2 regions of the Cryobacterium roopkundense genome follow, and region 2 is predicted to be linked to the other one. Evidence: predicted binding sites of a transcription regulator. Region 2 holds the regulator's gene; the other holds the start of a gene.
What was found. The regulator LexA, encoded in region 2, represses DNA repair genes until DNA is damaged. The targets are predictions, from matches to a motif close to TCGAACANNTGTTCGA.
Positions count from the first base shown of each region.

Region 1: BJ997_RS15125 (Rv2578c family radical SAM protein) is a predicted target of LexA. The motif match lies at 6,273-6,288, and genes of this name have one in related genera.

Region 1 is NZ_JACHBQ010000001.1:3,239,601-3,247,586, reverse strand. It holds gene BJ997_RS15160 (glycosyltransferase) at 1-636, shown strand, start outside; gene BJ997_RS15155 (STAS domain-containing protein) at 621-953, shown strand; gene BJ997_RS15150 (ATP-binding protein) at 955-1,362, shown strand; gene BJ997_RS15145 (PP2C family protein-serine/threonine phosphatase) at 1,335-2,627, shown strand; gene BJ997_RS15140 (malate:quinone oxidoreductase) at 2,687-4,165, shown strand; gene BJ997_RS15135 (acetamidase/formamidase family protein) at 4,318-5,316, shown strand; gene BJ997_RS15130 (SDR family NAD(P)-dependent oxidoreductase) at 5,431-6,192, shown strand; gene BJ997_RS15125 (Rv2578c family radical SAM protein) at 6,297-7,352, shown strand; gene BJ997_RS15120 (sensor histidine kinase) at 7,545-7,986, shown strand, end outside.
Region 2 is NZ_JACHBQ010000001.1:958,919-966,904, reverse strand. It holds gene hisB (imidazoleglycerol-phosphate dehydratase HisB) at 1-453, opposite strand, end outside; gene BJ997_RS04540 (histidinol-phosphate transaminase) at 463-1,560, opposite strand; gene BJ997_RS04535 (LysM peptidoglycan-binding domain-containing protein) at 1,589-1,936, opposite strand; gene lexA (transcriptional repressor LexA) at 2,231-2,935, shown strand; gene BJ997_RS04525 (glycosyltransferase family 2 protein) at 3,142-4,578, shown strand; gene metE (5-methyltetrahydropteroyltriglutamate--homocysteine S-methyltransferase) at 4,601-6,934, opposite strand; gene BJ997_RS04515 (methylenetetrahydrofolate reductase) at 6,931-7,956, opposite strand.

The sequences.
Region 1 (7,986 bases), 2.3 Mb from region 2:
CTGCGCTGGGCACAGGGCACCATGCAGGTGTTCCTGCGTGAGAACCCGCTCCTGCAGGGAGGGCTGAGCACCCCGCAACGACTGATGTACTTCTCCACGATGTGGAGCTACCTCAGCGGGTTCGCAGCGGTCGTCTACTTCACCGCCCCGGCGGTTTTCCTCATCTTCGGCGTGCTCCCCGTGGACACGACCGCACTCGAGTTCTTCCTGCGCTTCCTGCCGGTCATGGTGATCAATCAGCTCCTCTTTGTGGTGGCCAGTCACGGCATCTCGACCTGGCGCGGCCAGCAATACAGCCTCGCCCTCTTCCCCGTGTGGATTAACGCCACCGTATCCGCCGTCGCCAACGTGTTGTTCCGGGTGCCGCTCGACTTTGCCGTGACGGCCAAGACCCGGCAAGGCACCGGGCCGCAGTGGCGCCTGATCACCCCACAGATCGTCGCGGCGACCGTTCTCGTGATCGCCAGCGTGATCGGTGTCGTGCGGCTGGCGGTCGGCATCGGCGAACCGATCGGTACCTTCGTCAACCTCGCCTGGGTCTTCTTCGACCTGGTTATCCTCAGCGTCCTCGTGTCCGCAGTACGGTTTCAGGGATTCGAACCCAATAAGGAAGCAGCCGCATGGAATTCTCAGTAAAGAACCTCTCCGGGGGCGTGGCCGTCGTGCAGGTGGATGGGCGGCTGAACATGGTGACCGCTCCACGTTTGCGGGAAGTCGTGTCGGCATCCGTCGCGAAGGGGGACATCCGCGTTGTCGTGGACCTGTCCAAGGTGACGTTTATCGATTCTTCCGGACTCGGCGCGCTCATTAGCGGGCTCAAGACCGCTCGGCAGGCCGGCGGCGATCTGCGCATCGCAGCACCCAATGAACAGGTGCGCCTGGTATTGCAGCTCACCAACATGGAGCGTGTGCTGACGAGCTACCCCGACTCGGTTTCGGCATACGGAAGTTGACGTGAGCCTGCACACGCTCCGTCTGCACGTGCCACCCGATACGGTGAACGCCGTGCACGACCTGCTCGAAAACGTCTGGGCGGATGAGCCCGACGTCTCGCTGATCGACCGGATCAGTTTCGAGACGGCTGTGATCGAGCTCGCCTCGAACATCATCCGGCACGCCGAAGCGGATACCGACGCCGGTATCACCTGCATCCTCCGACTGGAGATTTCAGCAGACCGGATTCAGGCCACGCTGCGCGACACCGGCACGGCCGGACTGGTGGGGCTGCCCTCGGTGGACATGCCCGACGAGTCCGCCGAATCGGGTCGGGGTATCCCGCTGATCCAGGCACTCGTGCACGAACTTGATTACAACCGAGATGGGAACATGAACGAGTGGCACATCACACGAAGGCGCGAATAACGACGACCGGTGCGGCATCCGTTCACCCTGTGACGCCCGAACCGGCAACGGGCGGGCCGGCCGATGTCGCGGAAAACATTCGGCAGCAGGCCGTCGATGACCTGCATCTGCTCGACACCCCGCACGAGGAACGCTTCGACCGTGTCACCCGTCTCGCAAAGCAGATTTTCGGGGTGGACGTGGCGCAGATATCGCTGATCGACCACGACCGTCAGTGGCTGTTGTCCGGCACCGGATCGGGAAATCGCGAGACCCCGCGGGACGTCGCGTTCTGTTCGACGACCATCAGCCAAGCGGGGGCCCTTGTCGTGGGGGACGCCCACGAGGACGCACGGTTCAGGGAGTATCCCCTCGTGACCGGGAACCCGGGCGTTCGTTTCTATGCGGGGTACCCCATCGAGGCTCCCGGCGGCGAACGCCTCGGTGCTCTCTGCCTGATCGACTCTCAGCCGCGGGCGTTCACCGACGCGGAGGCGGTGCTTCTGCGGGAATTAGCGCACTGGGTGCAGAACGAGCTGTCGGCGACCACTGAGCTCGACCGGGCCGCCGAGGTGCAGCGCGGTCTCCTGCCGAAGGCCTTCATCAGCCTGCCCGGGTTTCAGGTTGCCGGCGGGTGCGCGCCGACTCGCGCCGTGGGCGGCGACTTCTATGACTGGTATCCGGTGGGGGAGGGAGCGGCGTTCACCCTGGCCGATGTCATGGGCAAGGGGCTCGGCGCGGGGATCATTGCGGCCACCGTGCGCGCGGTGCTGCGGGCGGGATCGCGGCTCGGAACGGTGGGTGACGCTGTCGCTGTGGCGGCGTCGACGCTCGAGCAAGACCTCGAGGAAGCCGGCAGCTTCGTCACGCTCTTTCATGCCCGTCTCGACATGGACACCGGTGCGGTGCGATTCGTTGATGCCGGGCATGGTCTCTCGCTCGTGCTTCACGCTGATGGTTCGAGCGAACGATTGACCTCTCTTGGCCTGCCGCTCGGCTTTGGCGGTGACGTCGAGTGGGAGGAACGGGCTGTCACGCTCGGCTGGGGCGACACTCTGGTATCGGTCAGTGACGGAGTTCTCGACCTCTTCGACGGAACTCTCGCATCGCTCCGGGATGTCGACGAGATTGTGCGCCGGTCCGCGACCGCGCAAACCGCCGTCGATGCTCTGCTGGCTCTGGCCGGAACAACGGCGCCCGACGACGTCACGGCGATCGTCATTCGTCGGGTGGACCGGCGACGGCGAGCGGGCGATCAGGCCGCGGAGACGGGTGCGCGCTCGTGACCCGGTTGGGGTGACGGGCGCGTCCGAAGCCCGTCGTGGTCGACTGTACACTCGGAAGCGTGAATTCAACGGAACCCGTAGACGTCGTTCTCATCGGCGGCGGTATCATGAGCGCCACCCTCGGCATGCTTCTCAAAGAACTGCAGCCGTCGTGGAGAATCGAAGTTTACGAGCGTCTCGGCGAGCTCGCCCAGGAAAGCTCGAACCCCTGGAACAACGCGGGCACCGGCCACGCCGCGCTCTGTGAGCTCAACTACATGCCCGAATCGCCCGATGGCAAGCTCACCGCTGACAAGGCCGTCAGCATCAACGAGCAGTTCCAGATCAGCCGTCAGCTCTGGGCGCACCTGGTGAAGACCGGCGCGCTGCCCGAGCCGGGGCGTTTCATCAACTCCACGCCGCACATGACCTTCGTGCAGGGCAAGGCCAACGTTGCCTACCTGCGCCAGCGTCACGAGGTGCTCAAGAACCAGCCACTGTTCGCCGGCATGGAATTCAGCGACGACCCCGCGGTCATCGGCGGCTGGACCCCGCTGATCACCAAGAAGCGCCCCACCGGGCAGAAGATCGCCGCGACGCGCAGCAACCTCGGCACCGACGTGGACTTCGGCGCCCTCACCTCGTTCATGTTCGACGACCTCGCCCGCCACGGCGTCGAGGTGAAGATGAACCAGCAGGTCACTGACCTCACCCAGAACACAGACGGATCGTGGCGCATCAAGCTGCTGCGCCAGGTGGGCCAGACCCGCAGCACCGTCAACGCGAAGTTCGTCTTCGTGGGTGCCGGCGGCGGCGGGCTCGCGCTGCTGCAGAAGAGCGGAATCCCCGAGATCAAGGGCTTCGGCGGATTCCCGATCAGCGGCCAGTTCCTGCGCACCACGAACCCCGAGCTCGTGGCCCAGCACCAGGCGAAGGTCTACGGCAAGGCCGGCGTCGGCGCCCCGCCCATGTCGGTGCCGCACCTTGACACCCGCGTGGTCGACGGCGAAATGTCGCTGCTGTTCGGCCCGTACGCCGGCTTCAGCCCCAAGTTCCTCAAGACGAGCACGTGGCTCGACCTGCCGTTCTCGATTCGCGCGCACAACCTCGGCCCGATGCTCGCCGTGGCCCGCCACAACTTCGACCTAATGAAGTACCTGATCGGCGAAGTGTTCGCCTCGCGGGGTTCCAAACTCAAGGCCCTGCAGGAGTTCGTGCCCACCGCCAAGATGGCCGACTGGGAACTCATCACGGCCGGCCAGCGCGTGCAGGTCATGAAGAAGGATGCCGCCAAGGGCGGCGTGCTGCAGATGGGCACCGAGGTCATCACCTCCGCCGACGGCACGATCGCCGGCCTGCTCGGGGCCTCCCCTGGGGCCTCGACCGCCGCGCCCATCATGGTGGACCTGCTCGCGCGCTGCTTCCCCGACCGCATTGCGGGCTGGGAACCCCAGCTGCGCACCATGATCCCGAGCTACGGCACGAAGCTCTCCGACGATCCAGCAGCGGCCGCTGCGTCGCTCGCGGCGACCGCCGAGGTCTTGAACCTCACCGCCTGACCCGCCGCATCCGCTCGCACAACCGGTCATGGTGAAACACGCCGCCCGCGCTGCCACGCTGGGCGGAGTGTCCTGAATTTCTTCGGTTCTACCGCGCGGGAGCGGATGCCCCAGCAAGCGGGGACGGACGTCGGCCCGATACGCTGAACTGCATGGACTCTGTCGAATTCAGGCCGGAACGCAGCCAATACGTCTACACCTTCGGGGGTGCGGACCCGGTGAAACGCGTGAGGCCCGGCACCCTGCTCACTCTGTGGTCGGAGGACGCCTTCAACCATGCCATCACCTCCGTCAACGATGTGGCGAGCCAGGTGATCGACTTCCGTTACCTGAACCCGCAGACCGGACCGTTCTACGTTGAGGGCGCCGAACCGGGGGATACCCTGGCCATCCACGTGGTCGACCTGGTTCCGGCGCGAAGTTGGGGCGCATCCGCTGCAATTCCGTTTTTCGGTGGCATGACCAGCACGGATCGCACCGCGCTGCTGCAGCAGGCGCTGCCGGAAGCCACGTGGGTTTATGAGGTCGACACGGCGGCGCGAACCGTGGGATTTCAAGCCCGCTTCGGTGACTTCGAGGTGGCGCTGCCGCTCGAACCCATGCTCGGCACCGTGGGAGTGGCGCCTGCAGGCCATGAGGTGCGCTCGTCGCTCGTGCCTGAGCGATTCGGCGGAAACATGGATACCCCGGAGATCAAGGCCGGCACCACGGTGTTCCTCGGGGTGAACGTGGAGGGAGCGCTGTTCTCGATCGGGGACGGCCACTACCGCCAGGGCGAGGGAGAGGCTTGCGGCACCGCGGTGGAGGGCGCCATGAACTCCACCATTCTCGTGGACCTTATCAAGGGTCGGGCGCCGCTCTGGCCCCGACTCGAAACCGACGATTACTGGATGATCGTGGGATCCTCCCGGCCCATGGAAGATTCATGGCGCATCGCGCAGCTCGAGATGATCCGTTGGTTCGGCGAACTCTTCGACCTGCACGAAATGGATGCCTACCAGCTGCTCAGCCAGGTGGCCGAGGCACCGATTGCCAACGTGGTCGACCCGAACTACAGCGTGGTGGTGAAGGTGCGCAAGTCGCTCTTCCCGGCGGCCCATGCCTTTGACGGGATGCACCGCGACCTGCGCTCAAGGGCCGCGACCCGCTGACGCGGCCCCACCCCCGCACAGGATCCCGGAGGAACTGGCGCGCGAATGGCCACCCTGTCCTCACCGCCTCACCGCCTCACTGCTTCACTGCTTCACCCAATCGAAGGAATGACCATGGACCTGCGAATTGCCAATAAGACAGCCCTCGTTACCGGCGGCACCAAAGGAATCGGGCGCGCGATCGTCGACGCATTCGTCGCAGAGGGCGCCAACGTGGCCTTCTGTGCCCGAAGTGCCGACGAGGTGGCGGCGACGGAAGCCGCTTTCGCATCCGCTCCGGTCACCGTGGTGGGCACTGTGCTCGACGTGCGCGACACCGCCTGTCTCACGGCGTGGGTGAATGACACCGCGGAGCGCTTCGGCGGCCTCGACATGATCGTGAGCAACGTGAGTGCCCTCGCTATCCCCGACACGGCGCAGAATTGGGTCGACTCTCTCGAGATCGACTTGATGGGTACCGTCAATCTCGTGCAGGCAAGCCTGCCATTCCTCGAGAAGAGCAGCGCGGGGTCGATTGTGGCGCTCTCGAGCGTGTCCGGGCGCGAGGTCGACTTCGCCTCCGGACCGTATGGCACCGTGAAGACCGCCATCATCGGGTACATCGCCGGGCTCGCGTTACAGCTTGCCGGGAGAGGCATCCGCGCCAATACGGTGTCGCCGGGCAACACCTATCACGCGGGTGGCGTCTGGGAGAGCCTCGAGGCGAGTGATCGCGAGTTCTTCGACTCGGCGGTGGCATTGAACCCCACGGGCCGCCTGGGTACGCCGCAGGAGATCGCGGCGAGCGTGGTCTTCCTGTCCAGCCCGGTGTCGAGCCGCACCACGGGTGCGAACCTTCTCATTGACGGCGCCCTGACCCGCGGCATCCAGCTCTAGCGCCCCGCCCCTGCCTGCCCGCCCCAGGCAAGACGACACTGCAAGGAGAGCGGATGTCGCGGCCAGCGCTTGCGCCTTACTCGAAGGTGTGTTCGAATAAGGTCATGCGTTGGACCGGTCAGGAACTCACGACGGAGCAGGCCGGCGCCCTTCCCGGTCTCGCCAAGCTCAACAACTTCGTGCGCAGTGTGCAGACGCCCGAGTTCGCCGGCATCACCTTCCACGAGATCCTCGCCAAGAGCGCGCTCAACCGAGTGCCCGGCCAGTCCGCCCTGCCGTTCGGCTACACGATCAACCCGTATCGGGGCTGCTCGCACGCGTGCGCCTACTGCTTCGCGCGGCCCACCCACGAGTACCTCAATCTCGACGCCGGGAAGGACTTCGACAGCGAGATCATCGTGAAGGTGAACGTGGCCGAGGTGCTGAGAAAGGAGCTGGCTAAGCCCGGCTGGGGCAAGCATCCGGTTGCGTTGGGCACCAACACCGACCCGTATCAGCGCGCCGAGGGCCGCTATCGGCTGATGCCCGGCATCATTGCCGCCCTGGCCGAGTCGGGCACGCCGCTGTCGCTCCTCACCAAGGGAACCCTGCTGCGCCGCGACCTGGATTTGCTGGCCGAGGCGAGCCGGCGCGTGCCCGTCGACATCGCGCTGTCCATCGCCATCTACGACGACAACCTCCAGCAGTCGGTCGAGCCCGGAACCCCCTCGACGAAGGCGCGACTGGCCGCTGTCACCGCGGTTCGCGAGCGGGGCCTTGACTGCGGGGTCTTCATGATGCCCATCCTGCCCTTTCTCACCGACACCCGCGCGCACCTCGACGACGCCCTCCGCCAAGCGAAGGCCGCCGGCGCCTCGAGCGTGCTCTACTGCGCGCTCAACCTGAAGCCCACGGTGAAGCAGTGGTACCTGCAGTGGCTTGAGCGCGACCACCCTCAACTGCTGCCGCGTTACCTCGAGCTCTTCGCCGGCGGCACCTACGCGCCCAAGGAGTACCGCGCCTGGCTCGCCGCGCGCATCAAACCGCTGATCAGGGCGCACGGGCTCGAGGGTGGCCGCACTGATCCCTCCACCGGCGGCCCGCGCTCGAGCGGCCTCGCATCGTCCGGTTCGCTCATCGCGCAGGAAATCCCGCCAGAGCTCGCCCCCACCCTGTTCTGACCATCAGGCCCGACCGCAAAACCGGCTTCTTTGGTCACACGCCGGGTGGGGTGGCGCGAGCGGCGTGTTGCGAGTTTTACCGGTTTTACGGCGTGGGGGAGTACCCGGCGCAGCGACCGGGCCGAGCAGTGCCAGCGCCCGTCGGGGCGTACTCCACGTCTCAGGTGGCATACTCAGAATGAGGGGGATTCCATGACTCTTGGATTACCGGGCCATCTTGTACAGTCAGCGCTCAGTCGCGCCCTCGCCCGCGCCACGCACTGGTTCGGCCTGATCTGCCTGTTCGGTGCGCTTGCCGCGGTCGGGCTGCTCAGCATGACCCGCGCCGGCTCCGAACTCACCGTCACCGTCGCCGTGATCCTGGGTATGGCCGGCCTCCTCGTGGTGCTCGCCCGGCGCCGCACCGTGCTGGTCTCCCTCGCCTATCTGCTCACCGGAACGGCGTGTGTCTACCTCTATACCGACACCGTGTTGAGTGCTCCGGCGGTGCTGCCGGCCTCCATAATCTTTCTCGTCGCCCTGCCCAAGATGGCCCTCGTCATGGTGGGTGGCGCCGGTTCTGGCCTGTTTCTCGGCGCGTTGTGGAGCACGGCCGGCTTCCTCCTCGCCGAGGGCGCGGCCCTGCTGGCCATGG
Region 2 (7,986 bases):
GAAGACGTGGCGCACCATGGATCCGGTGAAGTGTCCACCGATGAGGTGAAACTCAAAACCGGCAGGCTCGCCGGAGTGCACAAGGTAGGGCCGACCCGAAACGTCCACGACAGCCTGGGCAAGGGCTTCGTCCAGGGGAACGAGGGCATCTCCGTAGCGGGCAATGCCCGACTTGTCGCCGAGTGCCTGTTTGATGGCCCGGCCGAGCACAATACCGACGTCTTCCACCGTGTGGTGAACGTCGATGTCAGTGTCGCCGTGTGCCCTCACGGCGAGGTCCGTCAGGGAGTGCTTCGCGAAGGCCGTGAGCAGGTGATCGAAGAACGGCACAGTCGTATTGATGTCGCTCACCCCCGTACCGTCGAGGTTGAGCGACAGCTCGATGCTCGATTCACTGGTCTCGCGCTGCAGGTGGGCGTCGCGCGGCGCGGCCGCAGGTGAAGAAGAACTCATGTGCCTAGTTTATTCGGCTTCAGCCCCGGTCGCCCGACCGAGCCGTTCCAGTGCCTCCACGAAGGCGGTGGTCTCGGCTCGCGTGCCGGCCGTCACCCGGAGGTGACCGGGGATTCCAATGTCGCGGATGAGAATGCCCTCGGCGAGGAGCGCCTCAAAGGTGGCGTGCGGGTCGGCGACGCCACCGAAGAGAACGAAGTTACTGCCGCTCTCGTGCGGGGCGTACCCGAGTCGCGTCAGCTCCTGTACCAGGCGGTCGCGCTGTCCGCGGATGTCATCGACCATCGCGAGCATCTCGTCGGTGTGCGCGAGCGCGGCGTTCGCGGCCGCCTGGGTGAGGGCAGACAGGTGGTACGGCAGGCGCACCAGGCGCAGCGCATCCGTCACGGCCGGGTCCGCTGCGAGGTATCCCACGCGGGCCCCGGCAAAGGCGAACGCCTTGCTCATGGTGCGAGACACGAGCAGGCGCTCGCGCCCGGGGAGAAGGCTAAGGGCGCTCGGGGTGCCAACCGGGCCGAACTCGGCATAGGCCTCATCGACGACGACGATCCCGGTACTCGCCTCGTAGACGGCGGCAATCGTGTCGAGGGACAGCGGTGTGCCGGTGGGGTTGTTTGGAGAACACAGAAAGACGAGGTCGGGGTTGGTGCGGGTGACCCACGCGACGGCGGTGTCGGGCGACAACCGATAGTCGGCGTCTCGATCGCCCGCGACCCACTCGGTTCCGGTGCCGGAGGCGAGTATAGAGTACATCGAATACGTGGGTACGAACCCGAGCAGCGACCGGCCCGGACCCCCGAAAGCCTGCAACACCTGCTGAAGCACCTCATTGGATCCGTTGCCGGCCCATATATTATTCGCAGTGAGGCCATGCCCGAGGTAGCCGGCGAGCCGTTCGCGGAGTTCGGTGAATTCCCGGTCCGGATATCGGTTCACGGTCTGCACGGCCTGCGCAAGCGCACGCACGATATCCACGGCTACCGGCTCGGGAATCGGGTGGGTGTTCTCGTTCACGTTGAGCGCAACGGGCACGTGAAGTTGCGGGGCTCCGTAGGGAACCTGACCACGAAGGTCGTCGCGCAGGGGAAGATCGCTGAGAAGAGTCACTCTTCCATGCTAGAGCCGAAGCGCGGCACTAGTAGCCGGTTGGCAGCGCCAGACGCTGCCCCGGCTGCACGGAGTCGCCCGGCATCTGGTTGAGACTCATGATCTCGACGATGACATCGCGAGGGTCCTTGGACGGTGCGATGTTTTGGGCCACGTCCCACAGCGACTCCCCGGCAGCGACAGTGACGTACGTGAACGACACGAGCTCCGTCTGCAACGGGCCGGTTGCCGGGCCAGCACCAGCGGCGAACGCGCCGCCCCCATTGAGCGCCAACACTATAGCGGCGGCCACGACGGGCGCCGCCACGAGCGCCATGATGACGCCCCGTCCGCGGCGAGTCAGTCGAAGCTTTGTTGTGGTGAGAGTTGCACTCATGTCGAACCTCCAGGTGTTGGTCGTGCAGTTCCGTACCCGCCCCTCGGCCGGGAGGGCCGGGTACGAAACTATGTTCCGAATGTATCTTCGAATATTCGAACAATCAACCCTTTTCAAGACTTTTTCCATAAATTGATCGCGACATGATCGAATAGATGTTTGTCTAGGACGTTCAAACTGGATAAAGTTTCGATAGAGAAGATGTTCATTTCACACTTCACCAGACACCACCGACATTCCCGATCAACGGCCGAGATTTCAGGCCGCATCGGGACCGACTCGAGGAGCGACAACGTGACGACAGACACCAGCGGTTCCCGCGAAAAGGGCGGCACCAGACGCCGCAAAAGCCTGAGCGAGCGACAGCTCGCCATCCTCGACGTGATCCAGAGATCGGTCAGCCAGCGCGGGTACCCGCCGAGCATGCGCGAGATCGGGGATGCGGTCGGTCTCGCCTCGTTGTCGAGCGTGACCCACCAGCTCAACCAACTGGAGCTGAGCGGCTACCTCCGCCGCGATCCGAATCGTCCCCGCGCCCTTGAGGTGCTCATCGAGGTACCCCGTGCCGCCGAGGACCCGGCAGCGCGCGAGGGAGAGAGCTTCCACAGCCCGGTACAGGTCGGCGACGCGGCGATGGTTCCCCTCGTCGGTCGGATTGCCGCCGGCGTGCCCATCATGGCCGAGCAGCAGATCGACGAGATCTTTCCCCTTCCCCGCCAGCTCGTAGGCAAGGGCGAACTGTTCATGCTCAAAGTCATCGGTGAGTCCATGATCGACGCGGCAATCTGCGACGGTGACTGGGTGGTCATTCGCCAGCAAAAAACAGCGGAGAACGGCGAAATCGTGGCCGCAATGCTCGACGGCGAGGCGACCGTGAAGGTCTTCCGCCAGCGAGACGGGCACACGTGGCTACTTCCCCGCAACACGAATTTCGAGCCGATCGTCGGGGACTTCGCTGAAATCCTCGGCAAGGTTGTGGCGGTACTCCGTTCCGTCTGAGCCCCCCACAGGCGAGTTCAACTCGCATCGCTCCGACTGACCCACGAAAGGGGACTTGTTACATCCGGCTAACATCTCGGCTTTTCTTGGATTGAACTGGCTCGTTTGGCTTTCAGGTCACGTATGGTCGCTACTAGCCGTTGAACACTGAGCTTGCGTAGTCCGTGAACCGTGGCGTGCACATCGCACCATACCCCGGGGGAAGCATGACGGAGACAACCTCACCGAATAGTCCGACAGCGGATGGTCCGACAGCGGGTGGTCCGACAGCGGGTGGTCCGACAGCGGACCGTTCAGCCACCAGCGACGCCGAGTCGGCCAGGCCTGCTCACTATAAACGGTTCTATCTGTCGGTCACCACGAAGTTCGTGATCGCCGTCACCTTTGCAGTCCTGTGGACAAGCGTGGCCGTGTGGTTGTCTCAGCCCTGGATCAAAGACCTGACAGAGTCATTCGGAGCGCCCGTGGCGTGGATAATCGTGTCCCTCGTGGCCTATCTACCCGGGTACGTTGTCGCTCTGATGGCCATGTCTCTCATTCTCGATCGCCAGCCGCCCCTGCGTGTGCTGAATCCGACCAGCCCGCTCACGATCATCGTGGCCGCCCGCAACGAAATGACCGGGATCGCGGAGACCATGCGCTGTATCGGTCGCACGGACTACGCGGGCCCCGTGACGGTGATTCTTGCGGACAACGGCTCGACGGACGACACTGCCCGATTCGCCGAACTCGCTGCGGTTGAGATGGGCATGGACCTTCTGATCGTGAGGGAGGAACGCCCCGGAAAGTCCCACGCTCTAAACACGGCTCTCGAGCACGTCACCACGACATACGTCATCACCGTCGACGCCGACACGCTGCTGCACCGCGACGCACTGCGTCGATTGATCTCCAGACTCGAATCTGCGCCACAGAACACGGTGGCCGTGGCCGGAACGGTCCTTGTTCGCAATTCGCGCACGAACCTTCTCACCCGCATGCAGGAGTGGGATTACTACCTCGGTATCGCTGGCGTCAAGCGCATGCAGGGGCTGTACCAGTCCACCCTCGTGGCTCAGGGCGCCTTCTCGGTCTACCTTGCCGACAGCGTGCGCGGGATCGGCGGGTGGCCCGATGCCATCGGGGAGGACATCGTGATGACGTGGAAACTCCTCGAACAGGGCGACCGGGTGATCTTCGAACCCACCGCCGTCGCGTTCACCGATGCCCCCGACGCTGTGAAGCACTTCATGCGCCAGCGCTCACGCTGGGCACGGGGAATGCTCGAAGGCCTTCGCGCGGTGCCGCCGTGGCGCCAAACGAGACGATTGGCCGGAATGATCGCCGGCATCAACCTCTTGATCCCGCTGCTCGACATCGGCTACGCCCTCATCTGGCTCCCCGGACTGCTGATCTTCGTCTTCCTCGGAGATCCGACAATCGTGTCGATCTGGGCGCTGACCGTGATCCCCGCGACGCTCATCATCTACGGCGGCCTGCGTCGCTACCAACGTCTGCGCGTCTTCGGGCCGCTCGGCCTGTTCGTGCGCAAGAACCTGCGCGGCTATCTGTCGTTCCTCCTCTTCTACCAGGTCTTCTGCTCGGTCGCCTCCCTCGTGGGCTACGCGCAGTTCATCGGGGGAACCGCCCGCCGCTGGAAATAGCGGTGGCTCCCCTGGCGCATCCTCAGGCCGTGACGGACGCGTCGATGCGCTCGCGAACGATTCGCGTCGCCTCCAGCATGTTCTGCAGGGACTCCACAGTCTCCGTGTAGCCGCGGGTCTTGAGACCACAGTCCGGGTTCACCCAGACCTGGCGAGCGGGGATGGCTCCCACGGCGATGTGGAGCAACTCGGTCAGCTCAGTCACGCCGGGCACCCGCGGGGAATGGATGTCCCAGACACCCGGGCCGATTCCGTGGTCGAACCCGCCGGCTTCGATGTCGTGCACCACGTCCATGCGTGACCTGGCGGCTTCGATGCTGGTGACGTCGGCATCCAGGTTCCCGATGGCCTCGAGCACCACGCCGAACTCGGAGTAGCACAGGTGGGTGTGGATCTGGGTGCTGTCGGCCACTCCGGCGGTCGCCAGTCGGAACGACCCCACCGACCAGTCCAGATAGTGGGCGTGGTCCTTCTTCTTCAGGGGAAGGAGCTCACGCAGGGCCGGCTCGTCGACCTGCACGATACCGATCCCCGCCGCCTCGAGGTCGCTGATTTCGTCGCGCAGCGCGAGCGCCACCTGGCGGGCGGTCTCTCCGAGCGGCTGATCCTCACGCACGAAGGACCAGGCGAGAATCGTGACCGGACCTGTCAGCATTCCCTTGACCGGCTTGGCCGTGAGGCTCTGGGCGTAGCCCGACCACTCCACGGTGATCGGTTTCGGACGCGACACGTCGCCCCAGAGGATCGAGGGTCGTGTGCAGCGGCTGCCGTAGGACTGCACCCAGCCATTCTCGGTGACCGCGAAGCCGTTGAGGTTCTCCGCGAAGTACTGCACCATGTCGTTGCGCTCGGGCTCCCCGTGCACGAGCACGTCGAGTCCGATCTCCTCCTGCAGGTCGACCACGCGCGCGATCTCGGCCTGCATGAGCTCTCGGTACGCGCCCTCGGTCAGGACGCCCGTCAGAAATCTGGCGCGGGCGCGACGGATGTCCGCGGTCTGCGGGAAGGACCCGATCGTCGTCGTAGGCAAGAGCGGCAACCCCAGTGCGACCTCCTGGGCTGCCAGCCGTGTGGCGTAGTCGCCCCGTAAGAAGTCCGAGTCGAGGAGAGCGGCGGCGCGAGCGCGAACAGCATCGTCCCGAACGCCGGGGGCGGAGCTGCGGGCCGTAAGTGCGGCATCCGCTGCGGAGAGCTCGGGCTCCACCGCGGCCGCGCCAGCGGAGAGGCCGCGCGCGAGGGTGCAGACCTGACCGACCTTCTGGTCGGCGAAGGCGAGCCAGCTCGTGAGTTCGGCTCCGAGCGACGATTCGTGGGCGACGTCGTGGGGAACGTGCAGCAGCGACGTGGACGTGGAGATGGAAACCGTCGGCGACAGCTCCTTCAGCGCCACCGCACGGTCGAGGGCCGCCGCGAGGTCGCCGCGCCAGATGTTATGGCCGTCAATGACTCCGGCCACGAGCACCTTGTCGACCAGGCCCGGCGTCGGCTCCGGCAGCGTTCCGCGCACGAGGTCGATGCCGATGGCGTCCACCCGGGTCGCTGCCAGCACGGGAAGCGCGTCGTCGAGGCTGCCGTAGGGGGCAGCCACGAAGATCGCGGGTCGGCGTGCCAACCTGCCGAGGGCTGCGTAGCTCCAGGCGAGGGCCTCGAGCGTCTTCACGCGGGGAACGTCGATACTCTCGCTCACAAGCCCCGGCTCATCGAGCTGCACCCACTCGGCGCCCGCAGCAGCGAGACGGTCGAGGAGCGCGGCATACACCGGCAGCAGGTCATCGAGGCGGGACAGCGGTTGGTATCCGGCGGGAGCCTCGTCGCTCGGCTTGCTCAGCAGCAGGAAGGTGACGGGTCCGACGATGACCGGCCGCGTGAGGTATCCCGCAGCCTTGGCCTCGTTGAATTCCCGCACGATGCGATCGCTGGCGAGGGAGAACACCGTCTCCGGTCCGATCTCGGGCACGAGGTAGTGGTAATTGGAATCGAACCACTTTGTCATTTCCAGCGGCAGATTGTCGCCCTCACCGCGGGCGAGGGTGAAATAGCCCGCGAGGTCGATGCGTCCGTCGATGCCCACAAGGGACGCGAACCGAGTGGGGACGGCACCCACGGTCACGGCGGCGTCCAGGACCTGGTCGTAGAAGGAGAAGGACTCGGGGATGGCGGAGTCGGTGCGACCGAGGCCAAGGTCGGCGAGGCGCTCGCGCGTGGTGGTGCGCAGTGCGGCGGCGGCGGCTTCGAGTTGCGCGGCCGTGATCGTGCCGCCCCAGAAGGCCTCCACGGCCTTCTTCATCTCGCGTCGGCGACCGATGCGCGGATATCCCAGGATTGTGGCGGACGGAAACTGTGCGGTGGTGGTCATGCTGATTCCCTGACGTTGTGGGCCGTGACGTGCGCGGCGGGGTGGGTGGGCGCGGGGTGATGCTCTGGGACTGCAGTGGCGAGTGCTCCGCAGCGACGGAGCACCTCGAGCACGGTTTCATGCTGGTTGAAGGCGTACAGGTGAAGACCCGGGGCTCCGCCGGCCAGCACGGCCGCGGCCAGACCGGCGGCATGCTCAATGCCGATCTCACGCTGGCCTTCCGCCGTCGGTTCGACCTCGAGGCTGATGGCCAACTCCGAGGGCAGTGGCTCACCGGTAAGCTCGAGGATGCGACGCAGCCTTCCCGGGCTCGTGACGGGCATGATGCCCGGCAGGATCGGGAATTCCACGCCCGCCAATCGGGCGCGCTCGCTGAAGCAGAGGAAGTCGTCGGCGTGGAAGAACAACTGGGTGATCGCCAGGTTCGCTCCGGCGGCCTGCTTGGCCAGAAGCGTGTCGATGTCCTGGGTTGCGGACCGGGATCGGGGGTGCCCGTTCGGGAAGGCCGCCACCGAAATGCGGACCTTTTCGCGCTCCGTCTTCACACTTCGCGCGCCGGGAAGACCGGGGATCACGGTTTCGCGGTAGGGCACGCGTTCGGCCTGCACTCGGTGGATGAGCTGAACGAGTTCGGCGGCGCTGTGCAGATCGCCCAGGAACGCCTCGCCCTCCTGCGTGCCCTGCGGCGGATCGCCCCGGAGCGCCAAGAAGCTGCGGATGCCCGCGTCGAGAAATTCACGGATCAGCACGCTGGCTTCGGCGTGCGAGGAACCCACACACGTGAGGTGGGCCATGGGGTCCACGTTGGTGTGCGCCAGGATATAGCGCAGCACATCGAGCGATGAGTCGCGGCTTGACCCGTTGGCACCATAGGTCACGGACAGGAAATCCGGGCCGGCCGCGGCCAGGTGATCGATGGTGGTGTGCAGAGCGGATGCCGCGGCATCCGTTTTCGGCGGATACAGCTCGAACGAGAACGGCACGCGGGTCGGGCTCGTGTTCCTGATTCGCGTCACGGTCATGGGGTCCTCATTCGGCAGAAGCGGTGTTCA